3 regions of the Mesorhizobium sp. CA4 genome follow, and region 3 is predicted to be linked to each of the others. Evidence: predicted binding sites of a transcription regulator. Region 3 holds the regulator's gene; each other region holds the start of a gene.
The links. Region 3 encodes PhoB, which activates phosphate uptake and scavenging genes when phosphate is short. Its sites were predicted from a motif close to TGTCATNNANCTGTCAT; they were not measured.

Region 1: the regulator PhoB is predicted to act here: its motif matches at 5,314-5,330, upstream of LB528_RS08560 (ceramide glucosyltransferase).
Region 2: the regulator PhoB is predicted to act here: its motif matches at 2,555-2,571, upstream of LB528_RS06410 (RNA degradosome polyphosphate kinase).

What each region holds. Positions count from the first base shown of each region.
Region 1 covers NZ_JAIUHK010000007.1:162,355-168,879, forward strand. Annotated here, with positions in the region: gene araD1 (AraD1 family protein) at 1-913, shown strand, start outside; gene LB528_RS08545 (hypothetical protein) at 972-1,385, shown strand; gene LB528_RS08550 (2'-deoxycytidine 5'-triphosphate deaminase) at 1,409-2,503, opposite strand; SAM riboswitch at 2,620-2,697, shown strand; gene LB528_RS08555 (O-succinylhomoserine sulfhydrylase) at 2,755-3,945, shown strand; gene LB528_RS08560 (ceramide glucosyltransferase) at 3,973-5,109, opposite strand; gene apaG (Co2+/Mg2+ efflux protein ApaG) at 5,435-5,827, shown strand; gene LB528_RS08570 (Hsp33 family molecular chaperone) at 6,019-6,525, opposite strand, start outside.
Region 2 covers NZ_JAIUHK010000005.1:177,568-184,092, reverse strand. Annotated here, with positions in the region: gene LB528_RS06430 (amino acid ABC transporter ATP-binding protein) at 1-82, shown strand, start outside; gene LB528_RS06425 (TIGR02117 family protein) at 256-924, shown strand; gene LB528_RS06420 (FAD-dependent monooxygenase) at 983-2,215, opposite strand; gene LB528_RS06415 (zinc-finger domain-containing protein) at 2,231-2,476, opposite strand; gene LB528_RS06410 (RNA degradosome polyphosphate kinase) at 2,728-4,923, shown strand; gene ppx (exopolyphosphatase) at 4,920-6,455, shown strand; gene LB528_RS06400 (DoxX family protein) at 6,463-6,525, opposite strand, start outside.
Region 3 covers NZ_JAIUHK010000004.1:94,115-100,639, reverse strand. Annotated here, with positions in the region: gene LB528_RS04820 (sugar ABC transporter permease) at 1-216, opposite strand, end outside; gene xylF (D-xylose ABC transporter substrate-binding protein) at 363-1,403, opposite strand; gene LB528_RS04810 (ROK family protein) at 1,668-2,903, shown strand; gene phoB (phosphate regulon transcriptional regulator PhoB) at 3,065-3,754, opposite strand; gene phoU (phosphate signaling complex protein PhoU) at 3,771-4,478, opposite strand; gene pstB (phosphate ABC transporter ATP-binding protein PstB) at 4,499-5,302, opposite strand; gene pstA (phosphate ABC transporter permease PstA) at 5,299-6,150, opposite strand; gene pstC (phosphate ABC transporter permease subunit PstC) at 6,154-6,525, opposite strand, start outside.

The DNA.
Region 1 (6,525 bases), on a different contig from region 3:
TGGCGCGCGCAGCGTCTATTCGCTGGCCATGGAGGCCGCGCGCACCGGCACAGGCCTCGAGGCATTGATCGAGCGCAAGGGCTATGGCGAGACGGTCGATCTCGATGCCGTCTATAAGAGGGGCAGGCTGGTCTCGCCGATCAACCATCCGGATCCCGCGCACCTGCATCTCACCGGCACGGGGCTGACGCATCTCGGCTCCGCGGCAACGCGCGATTCCATGCACAAGAAGCTCAGCGAGGGCGGCGAGGCGGAACTCACCGATTCCATGAAGATGTTCCGCATGGGTCTCGAAGGTGGCAAGCCGGCCAAAGGCCAGGTCGGCGTGCAGCCGGAATGGTTCTACAAGGGCAACGGCACGATGGCGGTGGCGCCGGGCGCGCCGCTGATGTCTCCGGCCTTCGCGCAAGACGGCGGCGAGGAGCCCGAGATCGCCGGCATCTATGTGATCGGCGATGACGGCGCGCCGTTCCGCGTCGGCTTCACGCTGTCGAACGAGTTCTCCGATCACGTCACCGAGCGGGTGAATTATCTGTTCCTCGCCCATTCCAAGCTGCGCAATGCCTCGTTCGGCCCTGAAATCTTGATCGGCGACCTGCCCGCCGACATTCGCGGCGCCTCGCGCATCTGGCGCGACGGCAAGCTGCTCTGGGAAAAGCCGTTCCTGTCGGGCGAGGCGAACATGTCGCACACCATTGCCAATCTCGAGCACCACCATTTCAAATATTCGGCGTTCCGGCAGCCGGGCGACGTGCATGTGCATATGTTCGGCACCGCGACGCTCTCCTTCGCTGACGGCATCAAGACGGAGGCCGGCGATACGTTCGAGATCGAGGCGCCGGATTTCGGCCTGCCGCTGCGCAATCCGCTGGAGATCGAGAAGCCGGTGAAGGTGGCGGTGAAGGCGCTGTAGCGCCAAGGCCTGGGAGGAAATGGACCGGAAGCGGATCGGCGCTGTGTTGGTGGGCTTGATGCTTGCCCTCGCCTGCATGTCTTCCACGGCTCACAGCGCCGCCAAATGCAGCCCGAAGTCCTACAGCCAAGCCCGATCGGGGATGACGAGCCAGCTTCTCGCCACCGGCTACTCGAAACCGCAAGTGACCTTTTTGATGCGCAATGCGGATCGGATAACGTCCGCGCTGCGCGCCGACAAACTGAACGACAAGGCCAAGGCCTGCGGCATAGACTCCGCGCGAGCCTATGTCCTCGGATGCCTCGACAAGCAGTTGTTCCCCCTGCGGGCGGGCTCAAGCTCCCAGCTTGATGAGACCAAGCAAACCGAAGGGTTTTGGGGCAGGAAGCGCCTGGCTGAGCGCGAGCTGCTCTACATCGGCCACTTTCACGCCTGTCTGGGCGCAGCTCAACGATTTCTGTTTCGCGGCTGACTGCCAACCGAACTCAGCGGCGCTCACCGCGCTGCCCTGAAATGCTTGGAAAGCTTCAGGCCCTGCGCCTGATAGTTCGAGCCGAGATCGGTGCCGTAAAGCGCCTGCGGGCGCTTCAGCATATGCTCGTAGACTAGGCGGCCGACGATCTGGCCGTGATCGAGGATAAAAGGCACCTCGTGGCTGCGCACTTCGAGCACCGCGCGGCTGCCGCTGCCGCCGGCGGCGGAATGGCCGAAGCCCGGATCGAAGAAGCCGGCATAGTGGACGCGGAACTCGCCGACCAGCGGATCGAACGGCGTCATCTCGGCAGCGTAGAGCGGCGGTACATGCACTGCTTCGCGTGAGACCAGGATGTAGAATTCGTCGGGATCGAGCACCAGTTCGCCGGCGCCGCTCTTGTAGATCGGCTCCCAGAAATCGACGACATCCTGGGCGGCGCGCTTGTCGACGTCGACCAGGCCGGTGTGGTGCTTGCCGCGATAACCGACGAGACCGTCCTTGTCGCCGTCGAGATCGATCGACAGCGCGATGCCGCCGCCGGAAATATTGGGAGGCTCGGTGGCGACCAGCATCTCGGCGCGGTGAAGGTCGCGCAGCTCACTCTCCGACAGCACCGCATTGCCGGTGCGGAAGCGTATCTGCGAAAGGCGCGAGCCGGCGCGCACGACGATCGGGAAGGTGCGCGGGCTGACCTCGAGATAGAGTGGCCCGTGATAGCCGGCGGCGATCTTGTCGAACTCGTGGCCGCGATCGGTCATCACCCGGGTGAAAATGTCGAGACGCCCGGTCGAGCTCTTCGGATTGGCCGAGGCCGACACGTTCGAAGGCAGCGCCAGGCTTTCGAGCAGCGGCACGATGTAGACGCAGCCTGTTTCCAGCACCGCCCCCTCGGCGAGGCCGATCTCATGCAGCTTCAACCGGTCGAGCTTGTCGGCGACCAGATGATCAGGCCCCGGCAGAAAGGAAGCGCGCACGCGAAACGCCTTGTCGCCGAGCCTCAGATCAAGGCTGGCCGGCTGTATCTGGTCCGAGTCCAGCGCGCGCGGCGACTTCAGCGCGCCGGATTGAAACAGCGCCGCGATGTCCTGATCCGGAAGAATGCCTGTCTGCCGCAAAGGCTGGCTCCGTTCACAAGGCCGGGCGAGGATCTAAGCTGGCTCTTGCCGCCCGGCTGGTACAAACCTCTTAATGAAGCCGGCAATTGACGCAAGCACGGCGCGGGTCTAAAGGGTCGTTATCCCGTGGTGATTTGGCCGGTCGGCTTGCAGCCACGTTAAACAAGTCGCTAAAGGACCGTCGAGCCGCAAGGCTATATGGACCCGGTTGCGACTTCGCGGCCGGTTTTTTTGTGTCTGAAAGCAGGGCTATGAGCATCAAGAAGCGCAATTGGAAACCTCAGACGGCACTCGTGCATGGCGGAACGTTGCGTTCCGGCTTCGGCGAGACCTCCGAGGCGATGTATCTCACCCAAGGCTATGTCTATGAGACGGCGCAGGCTGCGGAGGCTCGCTTCAAGGGCGAGGAGCCGGGCTTCATCTATTCGCGCTACGCCAACCCGACCGTCGACATGTTCGAAAAGCGCATGTGCGCTCTGGAAGACGCCGAGGATGCCCGCGCCACCGCCTCCGGCATGGCCGCCGTTTCCGCCGCGCTGCTGTGCAGCGTGAAGGCCGGCGACCACATCGTTGCGGCGCGGGCGCTGTTCGGTTCCTGTCGCTGGGTGGTCGAGACGCTGGCACCGCGCTACGGCATCCAGGCGACGCTGGTCGACGGCACCGACATCGCCAATTGGGAAAAAGCGGTAAGGCCGAACACCAAGCTGTTCTTCCTGGAAAGCCCTACCAATCCGACGCTGGAGGTGGTCGACATCGCCGCGGTCGCCAAGCTCGCCAATTCGATCGGGGCGCGGGTGATCGTCGACAATGTCTTCGCCACGCCGCTGCAGCAGAAGCCCTTGCTGCTCGGCGCCCATATCGTCGTCTATTCGGCGACCAAGCATATAGACGGCCAGGGCCGCTGCCTGGGCGGCGTCATTCTGTCGGACAAGAAGTGGATCGACGAGAACCTGCACGACTATTTCCGCCACACCGGCCCGAGCCTGTCGCCCTTCAACGCCTGGACGCTGCTCAAAGGCCTGGAGACGCTGCCGCTGCGCGTGCGCCAGCAGACGGAGAGCGCCGGCAAGATCGCCGATTTCCTGGCCGAGCGGCCGGAGATTGCCCGCGTCATCTACCCGGGCCGGGCGGATCACCCGCAGGCGGACGTCGTCAAGAAGCAGATGTCTGGCGGCTCGACGTTGATCTGCCTCGACGTCAAGGGCGGCAAGCAGGCGGCCTTCGCCTTCCAGAACGCGCTCGACATCGTGCTGATCTCGAACAATCTCGGCGACGCTAAGAGCCTGATCACCCATCCGGCGACGACGACGCACAAGAACCTCAGCGACGAGGCGCGCGCCGAGCTCGGCATCGGCCCCGGCACGCTCAGGCTCTCCGTCGGTCTGGAGGACACGGACGATCTGCTGGAAGACGTCGAACAGGCGCTCAAGGCGGCAAAATAGAAGGCTGAGACCGCCGCGGCCGGAGCCTCAGGCGAGCTCCTCCAGCTCGGTCATCGCCTTGGTGCGGATGGTCATGGCATTGCCGCGCCATTCGACGGCACCGCCGAACCAGGCGCGCGCCCAGATGGCGGGCAGCATGAAGTCGCGCACGATCATCGCGGTGATGCTGCGCGGCGACAGGTACCAACCCTTGGCGGAGGCCAGCAGGCACTCCGGCAGGTAGGCGACCGCCAGCACGCACAAGGCCGTTGTGGGCAGGCTGACGCCGGCGCCTGCCGCGGCAAGCAGCGCCAGCAGCAGCGGCATCGCCGCGCCGGTCAGAATCTCCGGCGCGAAGAACAGTGCGAATGTAACCCGCCGAAGCCGCGCCCAGCGCGTCTGGCGCGACCAGATCTCGGCGAGCTTGCGCTGGCCGAGCGGCTGCTCGAAAGGCGAGGCGACGAGATTGACGCGAAGGCCAAGCCCATTGACCAGCTTGGTGGCCGCCGCATCCTCGGCGATCTCGGCGGCCAAAGCCTGGATGCCGCCATTGGCGTCGAGCATCGGCTTGTTCCACAGCATGCTCTTGCCTTGGGCGAAGCCGAGGCCGAGCGCCTCGCCGGCATACTGCCAGCGCGCCTGCAGCGTGTTGAGGAAGGCGCACTCGACTTCCGCCCAAAAACCGTCCGGCCGCGAGCCGATCGGCGTCGAGCAGACGAGGCCGTTGTCCGGCCGCCATGCCGCCATCAGGTGCTGGACATAGTCCCGCGGCATCAGCACGTTGGAATCGGCGAGGATCACCCAATCGTGCCGCGCCGCCTGCCAGCCCTTGACGCAATTGTTGAGCTTGGGATTGGCGCTGGTGCGGTCATCGCCGATCAGGAGCCGCGCCGGAACCGTGGGGTGGCGCGCGATCGCCGCATTGATGAGCCTCACTACCGGGTCGTCGGCATGCGCGACACAGAAGATCAGCTCATAACGCGGCCAGTCGAGCGAGAAGGCGCGCTGCAGGGTCTCCTGCGTGAACGGCTCGGCGCCGCGCGAGGGAACGATGATCGAGACCGGCTGCGCGCCGGCGGGCGGCGCAATCACATGGCGCCGTTTCAGCCGCGACGAGGCGAGCAGGATGCTGGCAAGATTGAAGAGAAGAAGGGCTGACGAAGTCAGGCCGGCTGCGATAGTCAGTCCATCGAGATCTGGTTACTCCTCGATAGGGAGTTCACCATTTCACGGAAACGGCGAACCCGTCTATCTCTTTGTTTTCACGCAATTCCGGACGGAAAACCGCTCACATTTTTCCTGGAATTCCTCTAGGCCGCATGCCGTCGTTTCATCAGTTGCAGAGCGCCCGAGTCGCCCGGCACGGTCTGTGCACACCAACATTGTCGTATGTCACTTAAATGACATTGTTTTTCGGCACCTGCGCTTACAAGGCTGGCAGGATGGTCGGCGCTACGTCTAATAGGAGCGGAGCGTGACATATATTCCGCAGCGGCAACCGGAGTGGCCCATGTATCGCGCAGTGACGCGCAACATCGAAGTGCTGGTCAGGCCCTTCTATCTGGAGGACCGCTCCGATCCGTCCGAGAACCGCTATGTCTGGGGCTATCAGGTGACGATCGACAACCGCTCCGACGAATTCGTGCAGCTTGTGTCGCGCTATTGGCACATCACGGACGGCCAGGGCCGGGTCGAGGAGGTCCGCGGCGCCGGCGTCGTCGGCGATCAGCCGGAACTCAATCCCGGCGACAGCTATCAATACACTTCAGGCTGCCCGCTCTCGACGCCGTCGGGCATCATGGTCGGCCATTACACGATGCGCAACGGCCGCGGCGAGACGTTCGACATCGCCATTCCGGCGTTTTCGCTGGATATGCCGGGGACAAGGCGGACGGTGAATTAGCGTTTTTCTCCCCGTCTCTATACGGGGAGAAATGCCCGGCAGGGCAATGAGGGGCAGCGCCGGGCTTCTGAGATTTCCTTGAGGCGGAGAACAGCTTCGCCACGGCGGACGTATCACCGCCAACCTTGGCGCCGCCCCTCGTCCGCCCTTCGGGCACCTTCTCCCCGTAGAACGGTGAGAAAGTAAAGACGCTACTTCGCGAACTCGGCCGGATCGAAGTCGTATTGCGTCGAGCAGAACTCGCAGGCGACGTGGATGCCGCCGTCCTCGGTCGAGTCCTTGATCTCCTCGGCCGAAAACCCTTCCAGAATGCCGCGGATCTTTTCGCGCGAGCAGGAGCACTGATCGGCGACCGGCACACTGCTGAAAACGCGTACGCCATGCTCATGGAACAGCCGGTAGAGCAGCCGCTCGGCGCCCACCGTCGGGTCGATCAGCTCCGTCGGCTCGATGGTGCCGAGCAGCGCCAGCAATTCCTGCCAGGAATTGTCGGCCGGATGGTCCGTCAGCTCACGGTCGTCGCCGTCGCCGCCCGAAATATCGGGAACGCGCATGCGCTCCGGCGCCTGCGGCAGGAACTGCGCAAGGATGCCGCCGGCGCGCCACTGCTCGCGCGCGCCGGCCGGTCCGGGCGTCACCAGCTTGGCGACCGACATCTTGATCTCCGTCGGGATCTGCTCCGACTGGCGGAAATAGGT
Region 2 (6,525 bases), on a different contig from region 3:
CGAGCAGAACACGCCGGCCGAGTTCTTCGACCATCCGCGCCATGAACGCACAAAACTTTTCCTGTCGCAGATCCTGCACTGAGCGGGCGCAATCGCCAAATTTTCGGAAAAGCCCGGCTGGAAACAGCCGGGCTTTTTTTGCATTCGGGCGATCGGACAAGGACCGGCTCATTTGGTTGACGCTCCGGAATCTTCGAGCCTGATCGTCCAGGATTTCCTGGAGTTGCCCCAGACAAGACGGAACCACCGCATCCGATGAGACGAGTCCTGCGATATCTGGTGATGCTCTTGGGAGCGGTAGTGCTTGCCGCCGCGCTCGGCACGCTGGTGCCACGTCCGCTCTGGCCGGCCGCACGGGCCGAAGGCGAGGGGACGCGGCACATATTGTTGTTGAGGAATCCGATTCACACCGACATTGCGATACCGGTCGATGATGACGTGCGCCGGCGATTTGCCTTTCTGGTCGATGCCGGCCTGCCGACCGACGCGTCGGAGGCGCGGTATTTCATCTTCGGCTGGGGCGGCCGCGCCTTCTATCTGGAGACGCCGACCTGGTCGCAACTGAAGGCCATGCCGGTGCTGAAGGCGCTTACGCTCGACGCCGCGGTGATGCATGTCGATGTCGCGGGCGCTATCCTTGAGGCGCATCCGGATGTCGCCGGCTTTGACGTCGACGGGGAACATTTCTCGGCGCTGCTCGACTATATCGCGGCAGGCTTCCGGCAGGGGCCTGGCGGACTGATACCGATCGAAAATGCGGGCTATTCAACTTACGACCGTTTCTACGAGGCCAACGGCCACTTCAACGCGCTGGTCGGCTGCAACACCTGGACGGCGGCGGCATTGCGCACTGCCGGCATCCGGACAGGTTTGTGGAACCCGCTGCCGGTGTCATTGGGTTGGTCGCTGAGCCTGTATAACTAGAGGCGCCTCATTCCTTCGCCTCCCTCTGTCCTGCCAGCCTATCTGGCCGTCGGGCGTGCTACCGCCTCACAACCTTCCGCTCTTCCCAGCCATAGAGCCAGTCCAGGTCCGCGGCGAGCTTGTCCGCCGGCCGCGCCGTGAGCACCAGGTTGCGCGCGATCGCCACCGGTCCCCATGCGTGCCAGGCCAGCCGATTGAGAGCGCCGCGTTTCAGCACCTTTTCGACGCGCGGGCGTCTGAGATTTTCCCAAATGGCAAGGCCCTGAGCTGCATCGCCAGGGAAGTCGGCAACGAGATTGGCGAGCATCGAGGCGTCCTCGATCCCCATCGCCGCGCCCTGCGCCGCGAAGGGCGTCATGGCGTGCGCGGCATCGCCGATCAGTGCCACTCCCTCCGACATGGTCCAGCGCCGTTGCGTGACCGTGTGGATGGGGAAGGCCGTCCACGGCCCGGCAAGCGCCGCCAGCTTCGCCAGCGTTGCCGCCGTGCCCCGCATGGCTGCTGAAAGTATGGCGGGATCGGCATGCCCGGACCAGCCTTCGGCGATGCGCTCGCCCTTGGTGAAGGCGGCAAGGTTGAAGGCGCTGCCCTTGCTCACCGGATAGGTGACCATGTGGAAGCCGGGATGCAGGAAGGTGGTGACGCAGTCGGCAGCGCCGATTTGCATAAAGGCCTGGGCGGCGGCGCTTTCCGCCGTGACCGTCGCGCGCCAAGCGAGCTCGCCCGAAAAGCGGCTTGCCGCAAAGCCGGTCGTTCGGGCAAGCTGGGCCCGAACCGACGACCAGACGCCGTCGGCTGCGACCAGCAAACCGCACGCGACATCCGTCGCTTTGCCGTCGATTTCGACCGTCGCGGTGACGCTTTGCGGGTCGATGGCAATGCCGGTAACGCGCGCGCCGGTGATAAGCTCGATGTCCGGCCGCAGCGCCACCGCCGCCATCAGCGCCGCCTGCAAGTCGGCGCGGTGCGCCACGAGATAAGGCCCGCCCCAGCGCTTTTCTGCCGCTTCCCCAAGCGGCACGCGCGCCAGCTCCCGCAGGCTTCTTGCATCCTTCAGCACTACCGCTTGCGGCCGGATCGCATTGGGCAGCAGGCGATCGAGCACGCCGAGCCGGCGCAGGATGCGGGTTGCGTTGGGGGAAAGCTGGAGGCCGGCGCCGGCCGCTTCGAGTTGCCTGGCCTGCTCGAACAGTCTTACCGGGAAGCCACGTTCGGCAAAGGCAAGCGCCGCCGTCAGCCCGGCAAGACCAGCCCCGGCGATAACGATCTGCCGGGACGGTGTTTCAGTCATGGTCGAAAGGGGCGATCAGGCGGCCTGATCGACATAGAGGCAGCCGGCCGGCTGCGTTTCCGTCGCTTTCAGCGATGGCGAATAGCGGTAGAGCGTCGAGCAGTAGGGGCAGACCTTCTCATCGTCGTCGCCCATGTCGAGGAACACATGCGGATGGTCGAAAGGCGGGTTGGCGCCGGTGCACATGAATTCCTTGACGCCGATCTCGATAACCGGATGGCCCGCGTCGTTCTGGAAATGGGGAATGCTGCCGCCTGCCATCGTCGTCTCCAATTGGGTTCGGCCAGTGGGTGTGACCAGCCTGCATCTGGAGCATAACAGCCCAGTTTGCAAGATCGATGAAATCAAACTGTCGCAAAAGCCTGGCAGAGGATAAGTTGAGCCGGTTAAGCGCGTGAGGCCGGCGTCGGAGCGATTCCGTGACGATCATGCGTCACAAAGACATGTTAGAGCGTCGCCGAACGGCAATATGCGGCGCTCCCAAGGACGGTTGCGGGCAAGAGCGGGAAACCATGAACGAACTGAAGCCAGTGCAGAGCGAGTTCATCACCGTCGAGGCGGCCAGCCCGGAGGGCGGCAATCCCGACCGTTTCGTCAACCGCGAATTCTCCTGGCTGCAGTTCAACCGCCGCGTGCTGGAAGAATCGCTGAACGAGCATCATCCGCTGCTCGAACGCGTGCGCTTCCTGTCCATCTCAGCCGCCAATCTCGACGAGTTCTTCATGGTGCGCGTCGCCGGCCTTGCCGGCCAGGTGCGCGAGGGCATCGCCTTGAAAAGCCCGGACGGCCGCACGCCCGAGCAGCAGCTCGAGCAATTGCTGCGCGAGGTCGAGCGCCTGCAGGAGGACCAGCAGAAGAGCCTCTCGGCGCTGATGACGTTGCTCAACAAGGAAGGCATCGAAAGCATCACCCGTGACGCGCTCACCAAGGATGAGAAGGCCTGGCTGGAGGAACATTTCCAGGAGCAGGTTTTCCCGGTGCTGACGCCGCTGTCGATCGACCCGGCGCATCCGTTCCCCTTCATCCCCAATCTCGGCTTCTCGATCGCCCTGCAACTGCGCCATCGCAAAAACGGTGAGGAGATGAGCGCGCTGCTGCGCCTGCCGGTGGCGCTCAGGCGTTTCATCCGCTTGCCCGACCGCAAGCACCATGTGCGCTTCATCCCGCTGGAGGAAGTGGTCGGCATCTATATCGGCAAGCTATTCCCCGGCTACGAGGTCAAGGGCTCCGGCACGTTCCGCATCATCCGCGACAGCGACATCGAGGTCGAGGAAGAGTCGGAAGACCTGGTGCGCCTGTTCGAAACGGCGCTGAAGCGGCGCCGCCGCGGCTCGGTGATCCGCATCGAATTCGACACGCTGATGCCGGCCGCGTTGCGGGACTTCGTCGCCGGCGAGCTCGGCGTCTCGTCGAGCCGGATCAGCGTGCTCACCGGTCCGCTGGCGCTCAACCAGATATCCGAGATTGTCGCCATTCCGCGCGACGACCTCAAATTCACGCCCTACAATCCGCGCTTTCCGGAGCGTATCCGCGAGCATGGCGGCGACTGCTTCGCCGCCATCCGAGAGAAAGACATCGTCGTCCATCACCCCTACGAGTCGTTCGACGTGGTGGTGCAGTTCCTGCGTCAGGCCGCCGCCGACCCGGAAGTGGTGGCGATCAAGCAGACGCTCTACCGCACCTCCAACGACAGCCCGATCGTACGCGCGCTGATCGACGCCGCCGAGGCCGGCAAGTCGGTCACGGCGCTTGTCGAGCTCAAGGCGCGCTTCGACGAGGAAGCCAACATCCGCTGGGCGCGCGACCTCGAACGCGCCGGCGTGCAGGTCGTGTTCGGCTTCCTGGAGCTGAAGACCCACGCCAAGATGTCTTTGATCGTGCGCCGCGAGGATGGCCGGCTGCGCAACTATGTGCATCTCGGCACCGGCAACTATCACCCGGTTACCGCCCGCATCTACACCGACCTGTCGTTCTTCACCACCGATCCGACGATCGCGCGCGATGTCGCGCAGCTCTTTAATTTCATCACCGGCTACGCCGAGCCCGCCGAGGAGATGCGCCTTGCCGTATCGCCCTTCACGCTGCGCAAGCGCATCCTGAAACACATCTCCGACGAGATCGTCCATGCCCGCGAAGGCCGGCCGGCGCGCATCTGGATGAAGATGAACGCGCTGGTCGATCCGACCGTCATCGACGCGCTTTACGACGCCAGCCGCGCCGGCGTCGAGGTCGACCTCGTCGTGCGAGGCATCTGCTGCCTGAGGCCGCAGGTGCCGGGCCTTTCGGAGAATATAAGGGTCAAATCGATCGTCGGCCGTTTCCTCGAGCACAGCCGCATCTTCTGCTTCGGCAACGGATACGGCCTGCCGTCGGACGAGGCGATCGTCTACATCTCGTCCGCCGACATGATGCCGCGTAATCTCGACCGCCGCGTCGAAACCCTGGTGCCCATCACCAATCCAACTGTGCATGAACAGGTGCTTGGCCAGATCATGCTGGGCAATGTCATGGACAACCAGCAAAGTTTCGACGTATTGGCTGACGGCACCTCCCGGCGCGTTGTGCTGGAGGAGGGCGAGGAGCCGTTCAACGCGCAGGAATATTTCATGACCAATCCGAGCCTCTCCGGACGGGGCGACGCCCTGAAATCGCATGCGCCCAAGCGCATTGCCCAGTTCAAGCGCCGCAAGAAGAACGCCGCCGCGTGATTGCAGTTTCCCAGGGCCGGCTTCAGGACCGACGGCCGCTGTCGATCATCGACATCGGATCGAACTCGATCCGCCTTGTCATCTATGAGGGGCTGGCGCGCTCGCCCACGCTCCTGTTCAACGAGAAGATGCTGGCGGGCCTCGGCCGCGGCATCGTTTCGACGGGCAAGCTCGACCCCGAGGCGGTGACGCGCTCGATGGAGGAATTCCGCCGGTTCCGCGCGCTGTCGGACCAGGCGGGCGCCGAGCACATGTATGTGCTGGCTACCGCCGCGGCGCGCGAGGCCGGCAACGGCCCCGATTTCATCCACCGCGCCGAGGACGTGCTGAAGACCGAGATCCGCGTGCTCACCGGTCGCCAGGAGGCCCATTATTCGGCGCTCGGCGTCATTTCAGGCTTTCATCCGGCCAACGGCATCGCCGGCGACCTTGGCGGCGGCAGCCTTGAGCTGATCGACATCAATCGCGAGGCGATCGGCGACGGCATCACGCTGCCGCTCGGCGGCCTGCGTCTGCAGGACATGGCGAAGAACTCCCTTGTCCAGGCGCAGAAGATCGCGCGCCAGGAGCTGGCGCGCGCAAAACTGCTCAAAGGCGGGCAGGGCAGGGTCTTCTATGCCGTCGGCGGCACTTGGCGAAACCTCGCCCGGCTGCATATGGAGATGACCAACTATCCGCTCGGCGTCATGCATCACTACGAGATTTCGGCCGACAGCGCGCAGGCCTTCCTCAAGCAGGTGGCCCGGGGCGAGGTCGAGAAGGTGCGCGGCATCGAGGGCGTTTCCAAGAATCGCCGCTCGCTGCTGCCTTACGGCGCGGTCGTCCTGCAGGAGATCATGTCGGCGATGCAGCCCTCAAAAATCGTCGTCTCGGCGCAGGGCGTGCGCGAGGGCTTCCTCTATTCGCTGCTCGACGCCGAGGAGAAGAAGGCCGATCCGCTGATATCGGCGGCCGAGGAACTGGCGCTGTTGCGCTCGCGCTCGGTGCACCACGCACATGATCTGGTCGAATGGACCGGGAGGGCGTTCAAGGCCTTCGGCATTGACGAGACCGAAGACGAGGCGCGCTACCGTCATGCCGCCTGCCTGCTCGCCGATATCGGCTGGCGCGCGCACCCTGAATATCGCGGCAGGCAGTCGCTCAACATCATCGCGCATGCCTCCTTCATCGGCGTCGATCATCCCGGCCGCGCCTATCTGGCCCTGGCCAACGCCTATCGCCATGACGGCATCTTCAACGACGGCATCGCTCCCGAGATCAAAGCGCTGGCGCCGCCGCGCCTGCTCGAGCGCGCCCGCGTGCTGGCGGCGATGATGCGTGTGGTCTATCTCCTCACAGCGGCAATGCCGGGCGTCATGCCAAGGCTGAAGTGGGAGAGCCGCGGCAATGGCGCGCTGGCGCTGGTGCTGCCGGCCTCGCTCGCCGACCTCTATGGCGAGCGTCCTGCCGGCCGGCTGGCGCAGCTCGCGCGCATCACCAACCGGCGCCTAGTGCTGGCGGTCGAGGGCGGACCAAGTGTGTCGGTGAAATAGGGCCGGCTCAGGTCACTTCGGCGCCGAGGCCGAAACCGCGCCCGTCAGCCGACCATGCGCCGGCGCCAGC
Region 3 (6,525 bases):
GCGCGGCGTGAGGAAGGTGCGGCTGTCGAAGTCGAGCGGGTTGACGCCGAGCCGCAGGCTGGAGATCACATGCAGCCCAACCCAGATCAGGAGCAGCGCGCCGATCATGCCCAGCATGCGGGTGTCGAGCTCGGTCGCCTTCAGGAACCGGGCCACAGTGCCGAATTCCGACGCGCGCGCGGTGTCCGCCGGTTGGGTAGACGTCGTGTCGGTCATGATTTCCTCCCGCCGGCTTGCTGTCTGGGGCGGATGCCGGAACTCAGCCTAGAAGCTAGCCGCCTGAGGCGGAACCGCAATCTTTTGAGAAAACCCCGCGGCTTTCAGGCCGCGGCGCAATTCGTGAGATCGAATGTCGGCAAGGCTTAGTTGCAGACCGTGACGCTGCCGGCGGCAACGCCCGCGCAGACCTCGTCCTTCTTGATCCAGCCGGCGTCGATGACGACGTTGAGATTGTCCTTGGTAATCGCGACCGGCGTCAGGAAGAGCGACTTGACGGTGTTGCCGCCAGGCGTCGTGAAGTCCTTGGCGCCGGCGATGTCGCCCATCTTCTTGCCATCGGCGAGCTGCGAAGCGATCTCGGCGGCGTTCTTGCCGAGCTCGCGCGCGTCTTTCCACACGGACACCGTCTGCGTGCCGAGCGCGATGCGGTTGAGCGCCGCATGGTCGCCGTCCTGGCCGGAGACCGGCACGGTGCCGGCCAGCCCTTGCGCCGTCAGCGCCGCGACGACGCCGCCGGCAGTGCCGTCATTGGCCGCCACGACCGCGTCGACCTTGTTGTCGTTGGCTGTCAGGAATTGTTCCATGTTCTTCTGCGCGTTGGCGGGCAGCCAGCCGTCGGTATAGGCCTCGCCGACATTCTTGATCTTGCCGCTGTCGATCGCGTCCTTCAGCACTTCCATGGAGCCCGCGAAAAGGAAGTCGGCATTCGGATCGGAGCCCGAGCCCTTGATGAAGACGTAGTTGCCTTCCGGCTTCACCTTGAACACCTCGCGGGCCTGCATGCGCCCGACTTCCTTGTTGTCGAAGGTCAGGTAGAACACGTCCTTGTTCTCGATCAGGCGGTCGTAGCCGACGACCGGGATGCCTTCGTCGAGCGCCTTCTGCACCGCCGGACCGATCGCCGAGGCATCCTGCGCCAGGATGATCAGCGCGTTGGCGCCCTGCGAGATCAGGCTTTCGACGTCGGTCAGCTGCTTGCCCGGATTGGACTGCGCGTCGGCCGAAATATACTTGTCGCCGGCGGCCTCGATGGCGGCCTTCATCGCGGCTTCGTCGGTCTTCCAGCGCTCTTCCTGGAAATTCGACCACGACACGCCGATCACCTTGTCCTTCGCCTCGGCGACCGACGCCAGCGTCAGCGACATGGCAACGCCCGCCAGAATGGCGGCTGCGAATTTCTTCATGATATCCTCCCTGCGCCGTGCGGCGCGACCCTGACTGGCCCGAAGGCCGGCACAGAGGCTTTTTTTCGAGCCTCAAAAAAATATTGGTCCAGCAAAACGACCCTGTCAACTGCGATTTTGATGGGTTTTGATGGGTCCAGGCATTTTTTCGACGTCCGCAATAATAATGACATGGACCTTGGCTTCTGCCACAATCCCTAGCGTGTCAGCGACAGGCCATGGCATCATCACAAGGCCGCGATGACCGGGAGGACGTGCAGGACAATGTCGGTCGGAATCCGTCACGACGATTTGCGCCGGCGCAACCGCGCCATGGTGATTTCGGCGGTGCGCCGCGCCGGCCAGCCATCGCGGACGGAGATTGCCGCCACCACCGGGCTCAGCCACTCGACCATTTCGGCGATCTCCGCCGATCTGATCCAGGAGGGCATCCTCGCCGAAAGCAAGGCCAGCGAGCCGACGGCGTTGAAACGCGGCCGGCCGCAGGTCGGCCTGGCGCTGAACCCCGAAGCCGCCGCGGTGCTGACCGTGGTTTTGTCGCTGAACTTCCTGTCGGTTGCCGTCATCGACTATGCCGGCCAGGTGGTTTCCGAGGAGCAGCATCGCCTGGACACGCTCGTCATGCCGCGCGATGAGCTGATCGGCGAATGCATGGCGATTGTCCGGCGCCGGCTGCAGGATCCCGACCTCGACGTGGGCAGCGTCGCCCGCATCGCCATGGGCATTCAGGGCATCACCGATACCCATTCACGCGCCATGCTGTGGTCGCCGATCACGCCGCTGACCGATATCCCCTTTGCCGATCTCCTCGAGAAGGAATTCGGCATCCCGGCCACCACGGAGAACGACTGCAACATGATGGCGGTGGCGCTGCAGTGGCGCGATCCCGAGCGCTATCGCGACGACTTCATCGCCATCCTCTTGTCGCACGGCATCGGCATGGGCCTGGTGTTGAAGGGCGCGCTGTTCACCGGCACGCATTCCTCGGGCGGTGAGTTCGGCCATATGATCCATCGTCCGGGCGGAGCGCTTTGCCGCTGCGGCCGCCGCGGCTGCGTCGAGGCCTATGCCGGCAATTATGCCATCTGGCGCAGCGCCATGGGCATAAGCGAGGATGCCACGCCGACCGATGTCGGCGACGCCGACATGCGCGCGCTTGCCGCAAAGGCGCGTCAGCAGGATGGCCCCGAGCGCGAGGCCTATCGCCGGGCCGGCGAGGCGCTCGGCTTCAGCCTCGGCAGCCTGTTCGCCCTCATCGATCCGGCGCCCGTCGCCATGGTCGGCGTCAGCGCGGCCGCCTTCGACCTGATCGAACCGGCGCTGCGCGAGGCGATCGCCCAGACGGCCGGCGGCCAGCACTCCGAATCGATCTCCTTCGACACTGAGCCGAACGAACTGCCGCTGATCCGCGAAGGCTGCGCCATGCGCGCGCTGACCTTCGTCGACCAGGAGATTTTCGCGCCGGGAGGCCAGGCAAGAGCGGGCAAGCACGTCGAATAGCGGCGAGCCAGATGCCGGGATACGCTGAGATTCAGGTCAGGCCGAGTCGAGAATGGTGGGTTCCGAGAACCGGAACGGAGCGTACCTTAGGCACGTGAGTACCGGAGGCGCAGGAAGTCGCCGTTCGCCGGCCGGCCTCACCTGAATCTCGGCGTATCCCCCTAATCTTCCCTGATCGCGTAACCCGCCCCGCGGATGGTGCGGATGACGTCCGGCATGCGGCCGTTGTTGACGGCCTTGCGCAGGCGTCCGACATGGACGTCCACGGTGCGCTCGTCGATATAGATCGTCTCGCCCCAGACATTGTCGAGCAGCTGGCTGCGCGAGAACACGCGACCGGGGTGGCGCATCATGAATTCGAGCAGGCGGAACTCGGTCGGGCCGAGCCTGATCTCGCTCTTCTTGCGGTAGACGCGGTGCGACTCGCGGTCGAGCACGATGTCGCCGACCTTGAGCACGCTGGACAGCACCTCCGGCTTGGCGCGGCGCAGCAGCGCCTTGACGCGCGCCATGAACTCCGGCGTCGAGAACGGCTTGACCAGATAATCGTCGGCGCCGGTCGAGAGGCCGCGCACGCGGTCGCTTTCTTCTCCGCGCGCCGTCAGCATGATGATCGGCAGCCGCTCGGTCTCGGGCCGCATCCTCAGACGCCGGCAGAGCTCGATGCCGGAAACCGCCGGCACCATCCAGTCGAGCACGAGCAGGTCGGGAACGTTTTCCTGAAGGCGGATTTCGGCCTCGTCGCCGCGGGTCACCACTTCGACCTGGTAACCCTCGGATTCGAGATTGTAGCGGAGCAGCACCCCCAGCGGCTCCTCGTCCTCCACCACCATGATGCGTGGCGCGATCATCTGGCAGTTACCCCTGTCAGGCCGCCGGCGCCGACATTGCCGTCTCGTCCTGCTTGGGGCGGTTGGCGGGCAATTGCGTGCCGGTCAGCACATAGTAGGCGTTCTCGGCGATGTTGGTCACATGATCGCCGATGCGCTCGAGATTCTTGGCGCAGAACAGAAGATGCGTGCAAGCGGTGATGTTGCGCGGATCTTCCATCATGTAGGTCAGGAGCTCGCGGAAGACGGATGTGTATTTGACGTCGATGCGCTCGTCGTCGTTGCGAAGCTTGGCCAGCGCCGTGGCGTCGCCCACCGTATATTCCTGGATCACGGCCTGGACCTGGATCAGCACCATCTGCGCCATGGAATCGATCGAATGCGTGAGGTCGCGCGGCGCGGCGCTGACGCCGACCGAGCCGACGCGCTTGGCGATGTTCTTGGCGAGATCGCCGATGCGTTCGAGGTCACCCGCCATGCGGATCGAGCCGACCACGTTGCGAAGATCATCGGCCATCGGCTGGCGCTTGGCGATCAGCGTAATGGCGCGGTCGTCGAGTTCGCGCTGACGCGCGTCCATGATGGCGTCGTCGGAGACGACGCGCTGCGCCAGCGCATTGTCGGTCTCGAGCAGCGCCCTGGTCGATGCGCCGACCATGGAGGCGGCGAGATCGCCCATGTCATTGATGAGCCGGCTGATCTGCCTCAGATCTTCGTCGAAGGAAGCGACGGTATGTTCGGCCATGATGATGTCCTCGTATGAGCTCAGCCGAAGCGGCCGGTGATGTAGTCCTGGGTGCGCTTCTCGCGGGGCGAGGTGAAGATCTTCTCGGTCCGGTCGAACTCCACCAGCTCACCCAGATACATGAACGCCGTCTGCCGCGACACGCGCGCCGCCTGCTGCATGTTGTGGGTGACGATGACGATCGTGTAGTCGACCTGCAATTCGTCGATCAGTTCCTCGATCTTGGCGGTCGACAGCGGATCCAGCGCCGAGGCCGGCTCGTCGAGCAGGATGACCTCGGGCTTCACTGCCACGGTGCGGGCGATGCACAGGCGCTGCTGCTGGCCGCCCGAGAGGCTGAGGCCGCTGGCGTTGAGCTTGTCCTTGACCTCGTTCCACAGTGCCGCGCGCTTCAGCGCCTGCTCGACGCGGCTGTCCATCTCGGCCTTGCTGATCTTCTCATAGAGCCTGACGCCGAAGGCGATGTTTTCGTAGATCGACATCGGGAACGGCGTCGGCTTCTGGAACACCATGCCGATCTTGGTCCTGAGTAGGTTGAGGTCCTGCGAGCGGTCGAGGATGTTCTTGCCGTCGAGCAGCACCTGGCCCTCGGCGCTCTGCTTCGGATAGAGCTCGTAGATGCGGTTGAGCACCCGCAGCAGCGTCGACTTCCCGCAGCCCGACGGGCCGATGAAGGCCGTCACGCTGCGCTCGGGCAGGGACAGGTTGATGTCCTTCAGCGCTTTCGACTGGCCATAGTAGAAATTGAGGTTCTTGACCTCGATCTTGGCCTTCTCGACGGTCGTCTCGGCTGCGTTCAGGTCGGTGGACAACATCGGTTTCATCTGTCCTCTCTGCGTCCGGTTAGGCTGCGGGCGATGATGCTCAACCCGAGAACCGTCAGGGTGATTATGAGTGCGCCCGTCCAGGCCAGCTGCTGCCATTCCTCGTAAGGGCTGAGAGCGAACTGGAAGATGGTCACCGGCAGGCTGGCCATCGGGGCATTGAGATTGCTCGACCAGAACTGGTTGTTGAGCGCGGTGAAGAGAAGCGGCGCCGTCTCGCCGGAGATGCGGGCGATCGCCAAAAGGATGCCGGTGACGATGCCGGACAGCGCCGCGCGGTAGGCGACCGAGCGGATCACCACCCAGCGCGGCGCGCCGATGGCGGTACCGGCTTCGCGCAGCGCGTTGGGCACGAGATTCAGCATGTCTTCGGTGGTGCGCACCACCACGGGGATCACCAGGATCGACAGGGCGACGGCGCCGGCGATCGCCGAGAAGTGCCCCATCGGCCGCACCAGCAGCTCATAGACGAACAGGCCGATGATGATCGACGGCGCCGACAAGAGGATGTCGTTGATGAAGCGCACGATCGTCGTAAGGCGTGAGAAGCGCCCGTATTCGGCCATGTAGGTGCCGGCCAGCACGCCGATCGGCGTGCCGACGACGATGCCGATGATCGTCATGACGATGCTGCCGTAGATGGCGTTGAGCAGGCCGCCGGCATCGCCGGGCGGCGGCGTCATTTCCGTAAACACGGCCGGCGACACCCCGGAAAGCCCCTTGTAGAGCAGAGCGCCGAGGATCAGCGCCAGCCAGGCCAGGCCGATGCCCGCTGCGGTCACGCACAGCGTCATCATCACGGCATTCTTGCGTTTGCGGCTTTGGTGAAGCGATTGGGCCGTCGACATCGGTCAGGCTCCCGTACGGCTATCGATGCGCAACAGCATGCAGCGTGCGAGCGCGAGGATGATGAAGGTGATGATGAACAGGATCAGGCCGAGCGACACCAGCGAGGATGTGTAGAGGTTGCCATCGGCTTCGGTGAATTCGTTGGCGATAGTCGCCGAGATTGTCGTGCCCGGCGCGAACAGCGAGGCGCTGATGCGGTGCGCGTTGCCGATGACGAAAGTAACGGCCATCGTCTCGCCGAGCGCGCGGCCGAGGCCCAGCATGACGCCGCCCATGATGCCGACGCGGGTATAGGGAATGGTCACGCGCCGGGTCACTTCCCAGGTTGTGCAGCCGATGCCGTAGGCCGATTCCTTCAGCACCGCCGGCACCGT